4 regions of the Bradyrhizobium sp. LA6.8 genome follow, and region 2 is predicted to be linked to each of the others. Evidence: riboswitches for the same ligand, from Rfam matches in the RefSeq annotation. Region 2 holds a riboswitch; each other region holds the start of a gene.

Region 1 (4,924 bases), on a different contig from region 2:
TCGGTGGCGGCATGGGTGCGGCGATGCGCGAGCAGCTTTGGCAGGACGTGGGTGTGCGGGCCGTCAGGGCTTCGCCCGCCCGGCGGCGGGATCGGCTGGAATACCTCGGCGCGCCCGATGCGGCTGATGAAGACGCGGTGCGGATTGGCGGCCAGAATGATCCGCATGGCGTCGCTTTCGGGCGCGAACGCGGATTGGCCCGTGCGGCTCCTGAGCGCGGCGACGGCATCGGCATCGCTGACGCGGATGCAGGCGTCGATCTGCAACGTTCCGAGGCCAAGGTCGAACAGGATGCCGCTGCGATCCCTCGTCAGGAGCGCCTCGACATCCGGACCGAGCTCGGTCAACACGGTACGACCACTCATGGCGCTGGCTTCATGCGGAAGACACAGCGCGATGCGGTGGCTCCAGCTCTCCGTGGTCGGCGATTCCGATGCGATCAGGCGCAGATCCGGGTGGGAGACAACGCGTATCCCACCCATCTGCGTCACGGCGCTGATCCCGTTGCGAGACTGCTCCATATCGAAGGCCTCACCGGGCTCGCGTGTGAACTCGGCAATGGCACCGAACGTGCCGACGCTCCAGCCGGCCTCAGCGTCGGCAAGCTGGCTTGCGATCAGGTCCATGAGCGGATCAGCCGTCGTCATGAGGCTTCTCTCTCTCTCTCTCTCTCTCTCTCTCTCTCTCTCTCTCTCTCTCTCTCTCTCTCTCTCTCTCGCTATCTGACGTCGTAATTCGCCAGGCGAATGCCGCCATAGACGCCCAGTCCCGGCTGCAGAAAGCCGGTCGGATTTTGATAGTGCACATTGGCGAGATTATCGACCCGGTCGAACACCTTCACCTGGTCGGTGACCAGATATTCGGCTGCGACGTTGACGACAGTGTAGGCCGGAGCCAGCAGACGCAGAATGCTGAAGTCGCGGTTACCATCGACGAAACTCCCGACGTGCAACACGGTTGCGGACAATGTGAGCGGGTCGATCGGATTCCAGATGACATTTGCGCTCCACTTCTCCTTCGGACGCCTCAGCAGCTCCAGTCCGGCCGTCGCATCCACCGCGCGGGTAAAAGTGTAGTCGGCACGAACGCGAAGCCGGTCCGTGATCGCAGCCGCGACGAAGCTCTCCGTGCCCTCCGTGATCGCCTTGCCGATATTGGTGTTGGTGCTCGTGAATGTCACGGGATCGAACGTGCTCTGGATCAGGTCCGTGATGTTGTTGCGGAAGTAGGTCGACCCGAAGCGAACGCGATCGCCAAACAAGGGTTGCTCGAAGCCGGCGTCGTATCCGACGCTTTCCTCGGGCCTGAGGTTGGGATTTGCAAAGAAGAAGAACGCGGGAAAGCTGACGTAAAGCTGGTTGAGCGTTGGCGCCTTGAACCCCGTGCCGTAGCTTCCCTTGAACTTCATATCCGTGACCGGCACGATCACGGCAGACGCCAGACGAAAGGTCGGATGTTCCCCAAACCGCTCGTTATCGTCCTGCCGGACGTTGGCCGTGAAGAAGACGCGATCCCGGAACTGGGACTGCAGCTCCATATATCCGGCCTTGTTGACGTTTTGCGCCGAGACCGTCGCCGTTTGCAGTGTTTCGGTCTCATGCTCCGCACCAATGATGACATTGTTGTTGGGCGCGAGCTGGGTCGTGGTGTGCCAATCATACTTGACGCGGTCGCCGGTCGTGATCGTGGCCATCGCGTTGCCGGGCGAGATGTTGTAGTTCCAGTGATTGGTGTAGTTGACGCCGAAATAGCTTTTCATCCGGTCGTCGAGAGCGGACCAGACCGCCTCCCCGCGCGTGAAGAGCTGGTGCACCGTCTGCGTGCTTTGCGCGGCCGCGGGAAAGCTCGCGGATGTGACGGGATCGAAGGTGTCTCCGGTAAAGCGCAGGGTGGCGTCGGTGTACCGCGCGACGCCGTTGAGCGTCATGTTTTCGCTCAATTCGGCGCCAAGCTTCGTCGAATAGGTCATGTTGTCGTAATAGTTGCCGATCGCCTTCTGCCCCGGCGGGAGCAATTCGACCGGCGTCACAGGCACGTCGTTCGCGTGGAAATGCGCGACGTTGAAGGCATAGTTGAAGTGGTCCTGTGAACCGCTCAGACCTGCAGTTTGATTGAACGCTCCGAACGAGCCTCCCTCGACCGAGCCGGTGGCGCGGGCGGGACCGTCGCCCTTCTTCGTCACGATGGAGATCACGCCACCCAGCGCGTCTGCGCCGTAGAGACCGCCCTGCGGACCGCGCAGGACTTCGATCTGCTGAATGTCGGAGGTGAGCAACTGGCCGAAATCAAACGAACGGTTCGGGTTGCTGGGATCGCTGACATCGATGCCGTCGATCAGGACCTTGGTGTGGTTGGAATTCGTTCCGCGCATGAAGATCGACGTCTGTCCGCCCGGACCGCCGGTCTGCACGAGGTTCAGGCCAGGAACCGCGCTCAGCGCATCGGATGCGGTCCGGCGCTGATCGCGCTCGATGTCTCTGGCGGTCAGAACCGTCACCGAGCTCGCAACCAGATTGGTCGGAGTGACAACGCCCGTCGGACTGACGACGACCGTCGGAAACAGGTTGGCCGCGGATACCCCGGCAACCGGGGGCGACGCCGGCACCGGCCCGGGCTTCGGCAGCCGAGCGACGCGCCGCTGCTCGGGCTGGTCGGGCGCAGGCCGCGCGGCTCGCGGCTTGGCCGGACGCTCGGTCGGCGCGACCTCGACCGGCGGCAGCAGATCGGGCGATGCCGACTGCTGGGCCTGGGCCATGGTCAGATCGAGCGAATACAGGGAAACGAACGCGACAACGCCGGCGCGGAAGCGCCTGGCGGCAAAGACAATACGGGACACTCTTGTAACCTCGGTATGACGTCAGTGGCACGTCACAGCGAACGAGGTTTCACGGCGGAGCGTTCGATTGCTCCGGTGAAGCTAATGTCTGTACTCCCCGACCGACATCTTCGCGTGTGACCACGGCTGACGGCAGGTCTCCTGGCTCGCGGGTCGTTACCTTACGTCGCCTTCCCAGGACCGAGATTCCCAGTGGCATATGACGAAAGATTCACCGCTTACAGTTGCGGGGGCAGCCGTGGCGTTGAGAATATCCCGGTATCGGGAAAACCTCGCACCACGTTCCCTTTTGATCTCCGTGAGGAGAACCGTCACCGGCCAATCTACGGGGCGGGCAAGCGAAGAGTCAATCGGCCGGTTGCATCACGGTCAGAGCGCCGCACCGGAGATTGAGCCGGCGCAATCAGGCCGGCTCCCGCTCCGAACGCGTCCTGATCATCGCCCGCTCGCCGGCATCGACGAGCTGGCCGATGCCGGTGCGGCCTGTGAGCGCGCAGCGGATGATGTTCTCGGCAACGGACCTGCGAAAGCAATGGTCCTCTCCGACCGGGCGATTGCGGCAGACCCGATCCAGCGCCAGCTTCATGTTGATCCGGGTGCGGGTGTCGAAATGCTCGTTGATCATTCGCAGGGCCTCGATGCGTTGATGTCGGAGCGGAAACGCGTCGGCGTAGGCCGGGTTCCAAAAACGGACCGCGCAAGGCGTTGACTACGCCCCCCTCTTGGTCCTGTGACGGGCGGGCTACGCCCGCCCTCTTGGCCGCTGGGCCTGAGCCCAGGCCGCGGTGACGTCGCGCAGCGGAGCGTCGATGCGCCGGATCGGGGTCAGCTCACCGGAGGCCGAGATGATGGCGGTCTCCTCGCGGCGACAGCGCGGGCATACGAAGCGGACCTCGTGCGGCGACGCCGACCAGCTCGAACGTTTGACGTTGGCCGCCATCGGCCATGCATCGCAATGCGAGCACGACACCAGGAACCGACCGGGATCGAGCATACCCATTCCATAGGACTCCGCGTCCTGCCTGCCGCTTCAATGACTAACCCATGTGAATCGTTCCGGTGCCCGAGCACCCTCAGCGCTAGCTCCAGCCAGCGCCGCCGCTCAGTGGGCACCCTTGAGGGTGCATGACGTGGTGCAGGTGACGGTGTTGCCGTGGTCGCACGCCTTGCAGGCGGCAACGCACTGGTTCATGTCGCGGGGATTGTAGGAGCTGTAGTTCCGCATCGCACAGACCGGGGTCGAGCCGGTGATGTCCTGCTCCTGGTTGCAGGCGGCCGTCATGAGCGCGAAGATGAGGACTGCGAGAAGGCGCATGGGATTGCCCTGGTGAGGAGCGGCAAAGCGACGTCAGCGAGATGCGCTGCACCGCAACGGACCTCGGCATTCCCAATGCGAGCAATCATGATCGCGACGCTCGCATCCTCAAAGGATGCGCGCCAAACATTAAGAACGGATTGCAGGCGGCGTCAGGCCGCGGCCTTGGTCGCGATCGCCTTCCGCATATCCACCGCCAGCTGACGATACTGCTCCGAGAGTCTCAGATAGAACTCGCGCTTGGTGCTGTCGGTGGCGAGCTTGGCAATCAGCTCGCATTCGGCGGTGAGCGTCTCGAACCGTTCCAGCCTGTCATGAAGTTCTGTCATCGGCGTGTCCCCATCAAACGCCACAAGGGACGTCAAACCTAAGCCTGAGAAATAGGTCACGGCGAACATCGTTATCGAGTAGAAACGTTTTTTCCAGCAAGGGCGGTGCCGGCCCGGCAAGGACGGCTATTTCTGCTCCAGCCGCCAGGCGCCATCCCAAGCTGCGTCCGGCGGATTGGCCTCGAACTGCGCGATGCGGCCGAGCAGCGTGCGCGAGGGACCGTCGCCGGGCACGGCTTCGAGCGCTGCATTGAACGCGGCGCGAGCCTCGTCGAAGCGCTGCGCGCGGTAGGCGGCGAGGCCTTCGGCGTAGCGCGCGCGCAGGCTCTCCTGCGGGACGCTGAGCCCGTGCGCCTTGCTCATCACCTCGAAAATGGCCTGCGATGCGCTTTGGCCGGCCACCGCCAGACGATCGATCTCGCGCAGCTCGAGGTTCGAGCCGAT
Region 2 (4,924 bases):
GAAGGTCGCCATGCCGTTGTGAAGGCTGCACGCGAGCCGCACCAGCGGCAGCGCGATGGCCGCCCCCGATCCTTCGCCGAGCCTGAGATCGAGGCTGATCAACGGCTGCACGTTCAGCGCGCGCAGCACCAGCCGATGTCCCTGCTCCGCCGATTGATGCGACGGCAGCAGGAATGGCTGGCACGACGGGTTCAGCCGCACCGCCGCCAGCGCCGCCACGGATACGATGAAGCCATCGATCAACACGGGAATGCGGGCTTGCGCAGCCGCAATGATGGCGCCGCAGATCGCCGCGATTTCGAGGCCGCCGACGGCGCACAGAATCTTTTCCGGCGAAGCACCTGCAACGCCGTGACGCGCGATCGCAGCGTCGATCACGCGCGCCTTGTGCGCGCGGCCGGCCGCGTCGACGCCCGTACCGCTGCCCGCGATCTCCTCGGCGCTGATGCCGAGCAGGCTCGCCGCAATCGCGGCCGACGTCGTGGTATTGCCGATGCCCATCTCGCCGAAGATCAGGAGATCGGGCCTGCCGGCTGCCGCGCGCGCGACTGCGCGCTGGCCGGCTTCAAAGGCGAATGCCAGCTCCGTGGGAGTGAGCGCGGCCTCCACGCTGAAATCGCGCGTGCCGCTGCGCGGCTTGTCGGTGACGATTCCTGCCATCGCCTCCTGTGCCAGCGTACCGGCGTCGACGACCTCAAGGTTTGAGCCAAGCTCACGCGCCAGCACCGAGATCGCGGCACCGCCCGAGGCAAAATTCGCCATCATCGCGATGGTCACTCCTTGCGGATAGGCCGACACGCCCTGCGCGACGATGCCGTGATCGCCGGCGAAGACGATGATCGGCACTCGCGCGGCGCGCGGCTGCTCGGTCGCCTGCAGGCCCGCAAGCTCGACCGCAAGCTGCTCCAGCCGGCCGAGCGCGCCGGCCGGTTTTGTGAGTTGCGCCTGACGCGCGAGCGCCGCCTCGCGGTGGACAGCGGAGACATCGGGGCATTTCCGGGTGACCCAATCGGGGAGCATGCTGCCTCGCTTACGGCCTGCGCTTGAGAATGTAGCTGTCCATGATCCAGCCTTGCCGCTCGCGCGCATCCTGTCGTGCGGCGACGATGCGCGGGCCGATTTCGGCCAGAACGCCCGACATGACGATCTGATCGGGCATGCCGAGATAGGCGCCCCACCAGATGTGCAGCCCGGCCGGATCGAGCGACTGGAAGGCGGTGGCGCCGTCAAGCATCACCACCACGGTGTCGACGCCCTGCGGCCAGCCGCCCTCGCGCAAGCGGCGCCCCGTCGTGACGAGGAAGGGCTCGCCGATGTCGTTGAGCGGCAGCTCATGCGCCGCGCACAGCGCCTGGATCGAAGTGATGCCGGGCACGACGTCGATATCAGGCAAGGGATCGAGCCGCCGCGCAATGCGCAGCGAGGAATCGTACAGCGAAGGATCGCCCCAGATCAGCAGCGCGACCTTGCCTTCACCTTCGAGATGGCTGGCGATCGTCCGCGACCAGGCCGCGGCCACGGCGTCGTGCCAATCGTCCACGCCCTTGTGATAGTCCGCTTCACCGGCATCGCGCACGGGAAGGTCGAACTCGGCAATGCGCGTCGTTTGATTGGTGAGTACATCCGCGCAGATCGTCCGCCTGAGATCGGCGAGATCGGACTTCGCCGCCCCCTTGCGCGGGATCAGGATGAGATCGGCCGCGTTGATGGCTTGAACGGCGGCGCGCGTGAGCTGCTCGGGATCGCCGCAACCGATGCCTATCAGGGAGAGTGTCAGCATCGTGAGTGCGAAGGGCGGCCATCACGGCCGCCCGTTCGCTTGTCTCTCAAGCCGCGTTATGCAAACGCGGGGTAACGAGGCCGGGCGCGGTGACGCCGCGCAGCGACTTCGCCAGCGCCAGCACACCGAGGTCGGCCAGCGGCTCGATCACGATGACGAGCGCGTAGGAGGCCGCGAAGGTCGCGATGTTGACGAGGTTGGTCGCACCGAAGCCCGAGCCATAGAGCGCCCAGAACGCGACCCAGGCGATGACGCCGGCCTGATACGTGGTCGACAGCGCCAGCGCCTGGCGATACCTGAGATCGACATAGGCGGTGTTGCGGGCAATGATCCGCGCGGCGATCGCCTGGATCCCGAACAGCGGCACCAGCAGCGTGGTGACGTTCATGCCGAATTGCGGCAGATCGGGCGGCTCGAAGAAGATGCCCTGGAACAACAGTCCGAACGCGAGGCCGAAGGCCGCGGGCGCTGCCCCAAACAGCAGGAACAGGGTCGAGCCAAGGATGAAGTGCACCTCGGAGACGCCGACCGGGAAGTGCGGCAGGATCTCGAAGAAGACGAACACGAGGCCCGTGGTGGCGAGCGTCCGCGCCGCGAACGACGTGATGCCCTGCTCGCGCACGGTCTCGACCGCGAGCTTCAGCGCAACGCCGCCGACGGCGATGCCGGTTGCGTAACTCAACACGAGCTTGGCGCCCGATACGACTCCGGGTTCGATATGCATGGTTCAGTTCCTTCCTGCCGTCACACCCGACGGCCTTGGCCACAAAACATGCACGGCCGGTCTCCTGGCTCGCGGTTCACTGGGGTTCTCCGGCCTTCCCGAGCCTCGCGGCCCAGTGGCGGTTCGGAGCCCCTCACCGCTTACAGTCGCGGGGGCGGCTGGGGTTTTGGGCGGCGCAATTGTCCGCCCACCCCCATTCCCGATTATGCTCCGGCGGTTTGCGCCGCCTCGAGCACCATGCGTCTCCTGTGTGCCCCTTTCGCCAGCCGGGCGTCAAGGGGCGAAGGGCGGCCGGGACGGTCATGACGGATAATCGCCCGCCAGCGCGCCAAACAGGATCACGGCGGCCGTCGAGGCTGCGCCGCCCCGCGCAAGCTGTTCGGCCAGCTCGGCAATGGTGGTGCGGACCAGCCGCTCGTCGGGACGACCGAGGGATTCGGCGAACAGCGCCGGGGTATCAGGCGCGAGGCCGTGCTCGATCAATTTTGCGACAAGCGCCGGAAAGGTGCGCCGGCCCATATAGACCACGGTGGTCGCTTCGGGATCCGCCAGCGCCGCCCAGTTCAAATTCTGCGGCAGCTCGCCGGTGACATCGGCCCCGGTCACGAACTGCACCCGGCGCGAGGTGTGGCGCCGGGTCAGGGGAATGCCGGCTTGCGCGGCGGCGACACAGGCCGAGGTGATTCCGGGAATGATCTCGTAGCCGATGCCGGCTTCGCGCAGCGCCTCCAGCTCCTCCTCGAGCCGGCCAAAGATACCGGCATCGCCCGATTTCAGCCGCACCACACGGACGCCAGCCGCGGCGTAGTCGACCAGCAGGCGGTTGACGTGGTGCTGCTTGGTCGAGGGCCGCCCTGCCCGCTTCCCCACCGCGACGAGATTGGCGCCGGGCCGGGCCAGATCGAGAATCGCCCCGGAGGCGAGATCGTCATAGAGCACGACGTCGGCATCGCGCAGCCGCGCGGCGCCTTTGAGCGTGAGGAGCTCGGGGTCGCCGGGGCCGGCCGAGATGAAAGTGACAAAACCGCTCACCGATCCTCCGCGATCAGATGGAAGAACGTGCCGGTGGCATGACCGCGGCGCGAGCCGGTCTCGGCGATGATCGCGCCTGTTGCATCGTGCACGACCGCCAACGGCGTGTCCGGCTGCGCGACAATCGTCGAATAGTGGAACTCATGACCGCGCAGGCGCGCGCCAACCTGATGGCCCGGCATCGGCGCGGCGAGCGCAGCGAGACGATAGCCGAGATGCATGCGGCGCTTGGCAAAGCTCGTCTCCAGTCCGAGCAGGCCCGTCATCTCATGACGAATGCCGTCGGCGTCGGTCAGAGCGGTTCCCAGCACCATATAGCCTCCGCATTCGCCGTGCACCGGCCGTGTGTCAGCGAAGGCGCGCAAGCCGCTGCGAAAGCGGGCATTGGCCGCGATCTTCCCCGCGTGCAGCTCGGGATAGCCGCCGGGCAGCCAGCAGACGTCGGCGCTCGCGTCGGGCGCTTCATCGGCAAGCGGCGAGAATGTCGAGATCTCGGCGCCGGCCGCGCGCCAGGCCTCCAGCATGTGCGGATAGATGAAGGAGAACGCGGCATCGCGGGCCAACGCAATGTGCTGCCCGGGCGGCGTCACATTGATGCCGTTTGCCGCCGGTTGCGGCGACCAGCTTGCTGCCGATCGCAGCACCGCATCGAGATCGACGTGTTCGGCGACGAAGCGCGCGGCTTCGTCGATCAGCTTGCCGATCTCGGCTTGCTCTTCGGCCTGCACCAGGCCGAGATGCCGTTTCGGCAGGCTGATCTCGGCATGGCGCGGCAGCGCGCCGAACACGGCGATGCCGGCGTCGTTCAGTGCACGCCGCACGAGATCTTCATGCCGCGGGCTGGCGACGCGATTGAGCACCACGCCGGCAAGCCGCACGCCGGCACGATAGTCGCGAAGGCCTGCGGCGATCGCCGCAGCCGTCTGCGCCTGTCCGGAGGGATCGATCACCAGCAGCACCGGCCAGCCCAGCATCTCCGCAATGTCGGCGGTGGCGCCGGTGCCAGAGACGCCGCGCGCGGCGACGCCGTCGAACAGACCCATCGAGCCCTCCGCGAGCACGACATCGGCATCAGTGCCGCGACCGACGAGATGAGCAATCGTCCCGCGATCCATCGCCCAGCTATCGACGTTGACGGAAGCGCGACCCGTCGCAGCGGCATGGAAGGCGGGATCGATATAGTCGGGTCCGCTCTTGAAGCACTGCACGTTCAATCCGCGATTGCGCCAGGCGCGCGCGAGCGCCAGCGTCAGCGTGGTCTTGCCGACGCCGGAGGCCGGCGCGGAGATGACGAGCCCTGCCGGCATCACGATGCCTCCGGAAAGCGCGGATCGGCGCCGACCGGCCGATAGCGCCGATCGTAATCGGCGGCATAGAGACGGCTCTCG
Region 3 (4,924 bases), 310 kb from region 2:
GTCCTCGAAGATCACGTAGACGAAGGAGACGCCGAAGAACGAGAAGCCGCGGACGACCTTCGATTTCGGTACGGTGAGCATCGCCGTCGTCAGCGGATAGGTGACCTGATCCTCGATCACCTGCGGCGCCTGGCCGGGATACTCGGTGTAGACGATGACCTGCGTATCCGAGAGGTCCGGGATCGCATCCAGCGGAAGGTGAACCAGGGCATAGAGGCCGGCGGCGGCCGCGAAGCCGGTCCCGAACAGCACGAGCAGCAGATTGCGCGCCGACCAGGCGATGATGCGGGCGATCATTTGTGATCTCCCGTTGCATTGCCAGGGCCGGCGTCGGTGGCCTGGGACGCCGCCTCGCCAAACCCCTTCAGCGCCGCCTTCAGGTTGCTTTCCGCATCGATCAGGAAGTTGGCGGAGGTCACCACCGCCTCGCCGTCCGCGAGACCCTGGCGCACCTCGACATAGCCGCCGCCGCGACGGCCGAGCTTGACTTCCCGCGGCTCGAAACGCCCTTCCCCCTTGTCGACGAGCACGGCCTGCCGGCTGCCGGTGTCGAGCACCGCGCTGTCCTGTATCGCCAGGACCGGCGCGGCATCGGCCGTGTCGATGTCGGCATCGACGTACATGTCGGGCAGCAGCACCGCGTCCGGGTTGGCAAGCTCGATCCTGACGCGAACGGTTCGCGTGTCGCGGTTCACCTGCGGATAGACGACAGCGATTGTCCCGGTGAAGGTTCGGCCGGGGAAACTGCGCGCGCGCACCGCGACTGACTGGCCCACCGCGATGTTGCCGAGATCGCGCTCGGCCACGTCGACCAGCGCCCAGACCATCGAGGTGTCCGCGATCCGGAACAGAACGTCGCCGGGATTGGCCCGCATACCTTCGATCGCGTTGCGTTCGAGCACGACCCCGTCGCGCGGTGCAGACCAGCGTATGGCGACGGGCGCGGTGTGCGTCTTGTCCATCTCCGCAATGACGGACTCGGGAACGTCGAGATTGACCAGCCGCTGTCGCGAGCCGCGGCCGTACATCTCGACACCGCCGACCGTCTTGGAGGTGATCGTCGCGAGATATTCCGCCGCCGCGGACACCACCGCCGAACTGTAGATTTCCATCAGCGGCTGGCCGGCCTTCACGCGCGTGCCGGTCGTCACATCGGCGACCTTCTGCACGAAGCTTTCGGCGCGCATCGCGATCACCGACACGCGGCGTTCATCGAGCTGGATCGTGCCGGGCGCCTTCACCGAGACCCGGATCGAGCGCCGCGCGACGGGCTCGGACTTCACGCCCGCGCGCTGGATCTTGCCGGGCGACAGCTTCACCGTGCCGTCGTCGGTGTCGTCGCCTTCGTAAACGGCGACATAGTCCATCCCCATCGGATCCTTCTTCGGAACGGTCGACGTATCGGGCAGCCCCATGGGATTGCGGTAGTAGAGGATCTTTCGCGGCGAAGCCGCTTGCGCCTTCGGCAGCGCCGGCGCGACGGCCGCTCCATCGTTGTCGTAGACCGGCAGATAGTCCCGCCCGCGGTCGTCCTTCTTCGGACCCGCAGACCAGAGCGACGCGCCGCTTGGATCGCGGTAGTAGAGCGGAGTTCGCTCCGCGGCGGCCGCAGCCGATGATATGTCGGCCTCAGCGAGCCAGCCCGCACCGTTCGAATGCCAGTAGTAGCCGGCCAGGACCAGGCCGCCGCCCAGCGCAAGTGCCGTCAGGAGACGCAGCGTTTTCATGTCGTGTATCCGCGCACCCGGGAGCGCGCGTCCGTGTGAAGGAAAAGGGGGAATGTCGGGCGCTGCCGGGCAGCGCCCGAACGCTCACTTGACCGCCGTGACGATCACCTTGCCGGTGACGGTCTCCGGTTCGCCCTGCACCTTCACGGACAGCGTCATCTGGTAGCGGCCGGCCATCGGCAGGTCCGTCTTGAAGGCGTACACACCCGGCTCCCTGGACGGCAGCGGCGCGACCGCCGACTCCATCTCGGCCATCCCGTCCGGAGCCATGTCGAGGCGGGTCTTGAAGATGACCGCGTCCGGTATCGGCTTGCCGGTCTGCTTGTTCGTCAAGCGAACGGCGAGCGTGACGTCTTCGCCCTTCTTCATCTGCGGAGTGACGGGCTCGAAGGCGTAGTCGCCCGCGCCCGCCATCGCGGCGGAAGCGGCAAGCGAAAGGGTGGCGGCGAGAGCCGCGGTGCTGATCTTGGAAAGCATTGTCCTGTCCTCATGAATTGATCTTTCGCCGTGGCGCGCGAAGCGCGCACGTCAGTCGTCGTCGCGAGCAGGCCTGCCGCTCGCGTCTCGGGCTTTGCGAGATCAGATTCGAGGAGGTCGGAAAGGAGGACTGGCGCCGCGGAAGGAAACGACCTGATCCGGGGGGATAGCCATCGTGCTGGCCATGACGGCGAGACGTTCGAACGCCACGGGCCTGACATCACCGAGCGCGATGATCCCACCGACGCAGCAGAAGCCCATCCCGCACTTGTAGCCGCCGCTATGGGAGCCCGTGCCCTTCATGTCGGGACAACAATCGTCCATCGACATGTCGGCGTCGCCGCTCATGTGCATGGCCGTCTGCATGCCATCCGACGACATTGCGAGGTTCGCCGCGGACGCGCCAACCGGCAGCATCGCCAGGGATATGGCGATGGCGACTGCCAGGATGGTACGGACGAACTGCATCAATATCGACTTGCCTTGTCGGGCCGGAACTCGGCCTCAGTAGCATATTCGGACACCAAAGGCAGTCATTGATCGTGGTCAAGCGTTCGTTACCCAGGCTCGCACGGAGGCCGGGTTGGACGTTTCGACGCAGCCCCCTCGGACTATCGTGCAAAACAGCAACACAAGGCCACCATCGACCGACCGGCCCGTCCAGCAGCCCGCGCGGATGTTGACGCGCTCATCCCCTGATGCCAGTTTCGTGATCGGTAGTGTCCGCAAGGACTCTTCAAGGGAATGCGGTGCGTCCACCTCAGTGGGCAATTCCGCGGCTGCCCCCGCAACTGTAGGCGGATAGCCGACGACCAAACGAACCACTGGAGCCCCGCTTGGGCCTCTGGGAAGGTGGTCGAAGGCGATGACCCGCGAGCCAGGAAACCTGCTGCCAGCCATGGTCACGCGCGAACGCATTGGGCGGGGTGCCCTGATGTCGGACAAGTAGCCGGTGCATCCGCCGCCTGGGGCGAAGGTGGATGACTAAGGCAACCGCGGTGACGGTTTGTTTGCGTCGCCGCAGAGCGTTGTTGTGCAAAATCTTCATTTCCGTGCTGGCGCAAGGCCAGCGTTATCGCGTGCTTTCCTGATTACTCTGCTCTCGTCGGTATCCTTGTCGTCCGCGGCGCTCGCGCAAAGCGCGGCGCAGGACAACCGCTCCCGGGAGGTCGGCCCGGTGATCGTGTCGCCGCCTGCGCCGCGACAGGCTCCTGCCGTCAGCCCCGGCACTCAGAAGCAGCGCGCGGCCCGGCGCGCCGCGGGACGCAATCGTGGCGCCCCTGCTGTCGCCGTTCCGGCCACGCAAGCTCCGAGCGGCCCGGTGCAGACGCCGCTCAACACGGCAGCCGTCACCGACGTCGTCTCCCGGCTCGGCATCACGGCGCGCGAGATGCCGGCGACCGTCGAGGTCATCAGTCAGCGGACGATGCAGGACCTGGGCATCCGGACCACGACCGACGTCGCCAAGGCTGCAGTCGGCGTCACCGGCGGCGATGCGCCAGGCGCGCCCGCCATCTTCTCGATGCGTGGCTTTTCCGGCGACCAGATCTCCACGCTCTACAACGGCATCCCGATCGGGCCGTCGACCATGACCGGCCGTCCCATGGACGTGGCTGGCCTCCAGCAGGTCGAGATCATCAAGGGACCGGACTCGCTGGTGGCGGGCCTCGGTGCGACCGGCGGCGCCATCAACTACGTGAACAAGGCGCCGCACACCGGACCAATCGTCAACGACGCCTTCACCTCCTACGATTCCTTCAACGGCTATCGCGCCGGTTACGGATCGGGCGGCAGCACGCTGATCAACGGCCTCGACTACCGCTTCGACATCAGCCATTTCAACAACAAGGGCTTTATCGACGACACCTATTCCAAGCTCAGCAACGTCTCGGGCCAGCTGAACTATCGCGTCAACGAGAACCTGAGGATCTGGGGCGCGACCGAATACAGGCAGGACAACGACCGCTTCTACTGGGGAACGCCGCTGGTGCCGGCGAACGCGCCGGGCATCGTGCCGACGTACGGCGTCGTCTCCGGCCTCTGGAGCAACTATTACCTCGGCGGCGGCACGCCGGTCCCGGTCACCATCGACGCGCGCACGCTGACCACGAACTACAACGTGCTCGACAATCACAGCGGCGCCAACGAGCTCTGGCTGCGCAGCGGCTTTCAATGGGACATCACCAACAACATCTCGCTGAAAAGCCAGGTCTATGGCTATGACGCCCACCGGCACTGGTTCAACAACGAGATCTCCTCGTTCGACCAGACCGTAGGCAATTTCGCAGGCGCGCAGAGCATCTACCGCGAGCGCCTGGCGCTCGATCACGCGCAGCGGCTCTACGGCAACATCACCGACCTCACCGTCAATTCCAACGTCGCCGGAATGGACAATCGCTTCGTCGCCACCGTGGCGGCGAGCAGCAACCAGTTCAACGTCTCGCAGGACACGCTGTTCTTCAATGACTACGTCAATCTCCTCAATCCGGACCGCGGCCTCTACGGCCCGCGCAGCGACGAGAAGATCTACACCCATCTCGACACCGCCTCGCTGTCGTTCGAGGACCGGCTCAAGCTGACCTCGACCTTCGCGCTGATCGGCGGCATCCGTTTTGAGAATATCGAGCTGTCGCGGACCCGCTTCGACGAGAATGGCCTCCTGAAAGCCAACTATCCTTTCTCGAAGACGTTCAATCCGGTCACCGGACGCATCGGCTACA
Region 4 (4,924 bases), on a different contig from region 2:
GGCCGGCTCGAGCTTGAGCTGGGTCTGCGGACGCAGTGCGGTGGCGAGACTTGAGACGGCAGGAGCGGCCTGCCTTGGTTTCGGTATCGGACCAGTCGAGCATCGTCATCTCCTCACTGGCACGCTTCGCATTCGGGATCGTCGATCCGGCAGGCCTTGATGCCGTCGAGGTCCGGTGCCGCTGCGGTCGGCATCATGATCGGCGCGTGCGACACTGCCACTGACGCTGACACCGCATTGAGCTTTCCGTCGGTGCCCTTCAACGTCGATTTCTCGACATGCGTGGCGCTGCGCGAGCGCAAATAGTACGTCGTCTTCAAGCCGCGCCGCCAGGCCAGCCGGTAGAGCGCATCGAGCTTCTTGCCGGAGGGATTGGCGATGTAGAGGTTGAGCGACTGCGACTGGTCGATCCATTTCTGCCGGCGCGCGGCCGCCTCGATCAGCCAGGCGCTGTCGACCTCGAAGGCGGTGGCGTAGAGCGCCTTCAGATCGTCAGGAACGCGGTCGATCTGGCCGACGCTGCCGTCGAAATATTTGAGGTCGGAGACCATGACCTCGTCCCAAAGCCCCCTCGCCTTGAGGTCGCGGACCAGGAACTCGTTCACGACCGTGAAGTCGCCGGACATGTTCGATTTCACGAACAGGTTCTGATAGTTCGGCTCGATCGACTGCGAGACGCCGCAGATGTTGGAGATCGTCGCCGTTGGCGCGATCGCCATGACGTTCGAGTTGCGCATGCCGCTGGACGTGACCTTCTTGCGGAGGCGATCCCAGTCGAGTGTTGCGGAGCGATCGACGTCGAGACCACCGCGCGCGTCGGCGAGAAGCTGGATGGAGTCGAGCGGCAAGACGCCCTTCGACCACAGCGAGCCCTCGAAGCTCGGATAGCGTCCGCGCTCCGCGGCGAGATCGGACGACGCTTCGATCGCGTGGAACGAGATTGCTTCCATGCTGGTGTCGGCAAACATCACGGCAGTGTCGGACGCAGTTGGAATGCGCTGGACCTGAAGCGCTTCCTGAAAGCCCATCAGGCCGAGCCCGACGGGACGATGACGCATGTTGGAGCGGCGCGCTTCGGGGATCGTGTAGAAATTGATGTCGATGACGTTGTCGAGCATCCGGACGGCGGTGGTCACCGTCCGCTTCAGCTTGGCTTGGTCGAGTCCATTGGGACCGACATGGTTGAGCATGTTGACGGAGCCGAGATTGCAGACCGCGACCTCGTCGCCCGAGGTGTTCAGCGTGATCTCGGTGCAGAGGTTCGAGGAATGGATCACGCCCACGTGGCGTTGCGGTGAACGCAGATTGCAGGGGTCCTTGAAGGTGATCCAGGGATGACCGGTCTCGAACAGCATGGTCAACATGCGACGCCAGAGGTCGCTCGCGCGCACGGTCTTGAAGACGCGCATGCCGCCGGCTTTCGCCTTGGCCTCATAGGCCTCGTAGGCGGTCTTGAACGCCTCGCCGTAGAGATCGTGCAAATCGGGCGTCTCGTCCGGCGAGAACAGCGTCCACTCGCCATCGCCCTCGACCCGCTGCATGAACAGGTCCGGCACCCAATTGGCGGTGTTCATGTCGTGGGTACGGCGGCGGTCGTCGCCGGTGTTCTTGCGCAGGTCGAGGAACTCCTCGATGTCGACGTGCCAGGTTTCCAGATAGGCGCAGACCGCGCCCTTGCGCTTGCCGCCCTGGTTGACGGCAATCGCGGTGTCGTTGGCAACCTTCAGGAACGGAATAATGCCCTGGCTCTCGCCGTTGGTGCCCTTGATGTGGGCGCCGAGACCACGGACCGGCGTCCAGTCGTTGCCGAGGCCGCCGGAATATTTTGCCAGCAGCGCGTTGTCCTTGATCGACTTGAAGATGCCGTCGAGGTCGTCCGAGACTGTCGTGAGAAAACAGGACGACAATTGCGGACGCAGCGTACCCGAATTGAACAGCGTCGGCGTCGAGGCCATGAAGTCGAACGATGACAGCAGATCGTAGAACTCGATCGCCTTGGCCTCTCGGTCGATCTCGCGAACCGCAAGACCCATCGCGACGCGCATGAAGAAGGCTTGCGGCAGTTCGATCCGCTTGCCGCGGACGTGCAGGAAGTAGCGGTCGTACAGCGTCTGGAGGCCGAGGAACTGGAAGTTCAGGTCGCGCTCGGGCTTGAGTGCAGCCGCGATCCGGCCGAGGTCGAAGCGGGCCAGTTCAGGATCGAGCAGTTCGGCAGCGATGCCGGTCTTCACATAGGCCGGGAAATATTCGGCATAGCGCACAGCCATATCGGCCTGCGAGGCGAAGGTCGGCACGGCATGGACATAGGACAGCACCTCGCCGCGCAGCTTGTCGAGCAGCAGGCGCGCGCTGACATAGGCGTAATTCGGCTCCTGCTCGACCAGCGTGCGCGCGGCCATGATCGAGGCCAGCGCCAGTTCGTCCTGGCTGATGCCGTCGTAGAGATTGCGGGTGGTCTCGGTGAGCACGGGTGCTGCGGAGACGCCGTCGAGACCGGCGCAGGCTTCGCCGATAATCAGCGCGAGCCGCTTGGTGTCGAGACCAACGCGCGAACCGTCGGCGAGCGTGACATGAAGTGCCGGCGCGACAGCGGGCGTCGCTTCCGCGGCCGCCTCCTCGGCGCGCTGCCGCGACCGCTCCTCGCGGTACAGCACATAGGCGCGTGCGACCTTGTGGTGCTCGCTCCGCATCAAGGCGAGTTCGACCTGGTCCTGCACGTCCTCGATATGGAAGGTGCGTCCCTCGCCTGCCCGCCGCATCAGCGCAGCGACGACTTCGGCCGTCAGCTGCTCCACGCTCTCATGGACGCGGCGTGAGGCGACCGCGCTGGTGCCTTCGACCGCAAGGAAAGCCTTGGTCATGGCGACCGCGATCTTGGCGGAATCGAACGGCGAGACTTTTCCATTGCGGCGGATGATCTGCATGGCCGGCTCGCTCGAAGCAGGCGCAAGCGATTGTGGACGCAAATGAACGATAGGTGCGGAAGCGGTGTCCGCGTCGTGCAGATTCAGTGACATCAAAGGGCCCCGTGATGCGCGCGTTGTGTTTAAGCGGGGCTGTAAGGAAGGACGCTGCAGAAACGCCGGCAGCGGAGTTGCCGGGCGGTGCATGCAAGCGACCGCCGGACACCCCGCCCGTGGACGTTCAGATTGTCGCGGCAGGTCTCCTGGCTCGCAGGTCGTCGCCCACTTCCCGTCTTCCCGGTGCGAAAGGCACCAGTGACGATTGTTCGGAAGCAGCTCGCTGCTGACAGTTGCGGGGGCAGCGCCGGAATTCCACGCTCTCGCGCGGTTCACCGGCTTCCCTCTTAGCCACTAAATCTTGCGATCCAGCGGAACCGTGACGCCCACATGTGGTGACATATGCAGCCGGGTGTCAACGATTCGTTGCGGGTCATGAGCCCTGTTCCCTGTGGAATGCGGGAATTCGCACTTGGATCGCTCTTCAGCCTGGCGCGCTGCGTGACCCACGGCCCGATTGCAGGATCACACAGCCCGGCGCGACGCTGCCGCTGCATGTCGCCTCGCAGCTGTTCACCAGCGACGCCACTGTCGCTTCCAGCACACGCAGCTCCGCAATTTTCGCCCTGATCGCACCGAGGTGCTTCGCCGCAAAGGTCCTCGTTTCGCTACACGGGGCGCATCGCTGGCCGGCGAGCCAGACCGCGCTGGTCAGCCCGATGCGCGTCACCATGACGGCGGTGAAGGCGCCCTCGCCGCTAAGGAACGGCGTGGCCGCCCGACGCTATTCGGACGAAAGGTGATAGCCGCGATCGCGATAGTCGAAATCGACGAGCTCGCAGATCCGGGCCGAGGGATCGGCGGGCGCCGCATAATAAGCCCTGATCTCCTTGATGCGTCCGCTCGCCCCTTCGAACGCGTACCATTCGTCGCCGCGAAGCGCCGTGCCCTGCTTGCGCTTCCAGTGCGTCCATTCGATCACGGCTTCCGGCGACGCCGACGAGCAAAGAATCTTTTCGATCGTCCATTGCGACCCGAGATTCTCGACGCACCAGATCCATTTGCGCGCGATGGTATCGGCGCCACGCCATGGAATGTCCGGCAAGCCGGGCGGGAAGTAGTGAACCGCGTCCGCCGTGAAGCAGGCCATCAAGGCATCGTAGTCGGCGGCGTTGCAGGCGTCGAAATAGCGACGGATCGTCGCCTCCATGGCGGCGGGCGATGTCTTGCTCATGTCAGGCTCCCGCCCGGATCGTCGTGGCCCGCGCCGGATCCGCACCGGCCTTTTTCCAGGCCTCAAAGTCGGCGCGCACGGCGAGTGTGGGCGGATAGACGCCGTAGAGCGGCTCGCCGGCACTGATACGATACGACAGGTACTTCTCGAGCTGGTCCCGCCTCTCGCAGAGGTCGGCCATTTCGGCGGCCAAATGCCGTGGCACGACCGTGATACCGTCACCGTCACCGACGATGATGTCGCCCGGGTAGACCGCCACGTCGGCGCAGGCGATCGGAATATTCAGATCCGCGACGCGATGATACGACAACCGCGTCGATGCCGTGACCTGCCGGGCATAGGCGGGGAAATCGAGCCGCGCCAGCTCCTGGCCGTCACGAAACGCGCCATCAGTGACAATGGCCGCGGCGCCCCGCACCTTCATCCGCGTCGGCAGCATAGCGCCCGCGGAGGCCGCGCGCGGATCGTTACGGCTGTCGATCACCAGGACATGGCCGGGCGGGATGCTCTCGACCGCTTCCCACTGCAAATTGTCCGCGTTCGGATACGGCGTGAGCGTCTCTATAGTATCGAGATCCTCTCGCGCCGGGATCATCCGCATGGTGAAAGCTTCACCGGCGAAGCGGACCGCGTCCTTGTTCATCGGCACCAGCCCGACCAGAAAGCACTGGCGCAGGCCCTTCTTGAACAGCTCGGTGGTCAGCGAACCCGAGGAGACATCCTTCAGCCG

Evidence for each region. Region 2 has a riboswitch for cobalamin ahead of ABIA90_RS01870 (energy-coupling factor ABC transporter permease). Riboswitches for the same ligand answer to the same signal wherever they lie in the genome.
Region 1: another riboswitch for cobalamin. It lies ahead of ABIA90_RS16030 (TonB-dependent receptor plug domain-containing protein); the one in region 2 lies ahead of ABIA90_RS01870 (energy-coupling factor ABC transporter permease).
Region 3: another riboswitch for cobalamin. It lies ahead of ABIA90_RS00610 (TonB-dependent receptor); the one in region 2 lies ahead of ABIA90_RS01870 (energy-coupling factor ABC transporter permease).
Region 4: another riboswitch for cobalamin. It lies ahead of ABIA90_RS15990 (ribonucleoside-diphosphate reductase subunit alpha); the one in region 2 lies ahead of ABIA90_RS01870 (energy-coupling factor ABC transporter permease).

What each region holds. Positions count from the first base shown of each region.
Region 1 is NZ_JBEPQQ010000003.1:501,379-506,302, forward strand. It holds gene ABIA90_RS16025 (DUF6925 family protein) at 1-647, opposite strand, end outside; gene ABIA90_RS16030 (TonB-dependent receptor plug domain-containing protein) at 719-2,836, opposite strand; cobalamin riboswitch at 2,951-3,164, opposite strand; gene ABIA90_RS16035 (hypothetical protein) at 3,240-3,461, opposite strand; gene ABIA90_RS16040 (hypothetical protein) at 3,579-3,836, opposite strand; gene ABIA90_RS16045 (hypothetical protein) at 3,939-4,151, opposite strand; gene ABIA90_RS16050 (hypothetical protein) at 4,304-4,480, opposite strand; gene ABIA90_RS16055 (adenylate/guanylate cyclase domain-containing protein) at 4,607-4,924, opposite strand, start outside.
Region 2 is NZ_JBEPQQ010000001.1:451,521-456,444, reverse strand. It holds gene cobT (nicotinate-nucleotide--dimethylbenzimidazole phosphoribosyltransferase) at 1-1,020, opposite strand, end outside; gene cobF (precorrin-6A synthase (deacetylating)) at 1,031-1,780, opposite strand; gene ABIA90_RS01870 (energy-coupling factor ABC transporter permease) at 1,827-2,504, opposite strand; cobalamin riboswitch at 2,542-2,759, opposite strand; gene cobA (uroporphyrinogen-III C-methyltransferase) at 2,805-3,536, opposite strand; gene ABIA90_RS01860 (cobyrinic acid a,c-diamide synthase CobB) at 3,533-4,843, opposite strand; gene cobM (precorrin-4 C(11)-methyltransferase) at 4,843-4,924, opposite strand, start outside.
Region 3 is NZ_JBEPQQ010000001.1:139,761-144,684, reverse strand. It holds gene ABIA90_RS00630 (efflux RND transporter permease subunit) at 1-297, opposite strand, end outside; gene ABIA90_RS00625 (efflux RND transporter periplasmic adaptor subunit) at 294-1,727, opposite strand; gene ABIA90_RS00620 (FixH family protein) at 1,812-2,204, opposite strand; gene ABIA90_RS00615 (hypothetical protein) at 2,307-2,672, opposite strand; cobalamin riboswitch at 2,905-3,112, shown strand; gene ABIA90_RS00610 (TonB-dependent receptor) at 3,238-4,924, shown strand, end outside.
Region 4 is NZ_JBEPQQ010000003.1:491,669-496,592, forward strand. It holds gene ABIA90_RS15985 (ribonucleotide-diphosphate reductase subunit beta) at 1-36, opposite strand, end outside; gene ABIA90_RS15990 (ribonucleoside-diphosphate reductase subunit alpha) at 114-3,017, opposite strand; cobalamin riboswitch at 3,140-3,357, opposite strand; gene ABIA90_RS15995 (nuclear transport factor 2 family protein) at 3,745-4,194, opposite strand; gene ABIA90_RS16000 (RraA family protein) at 4,196-4,924, opposite strand, start outside.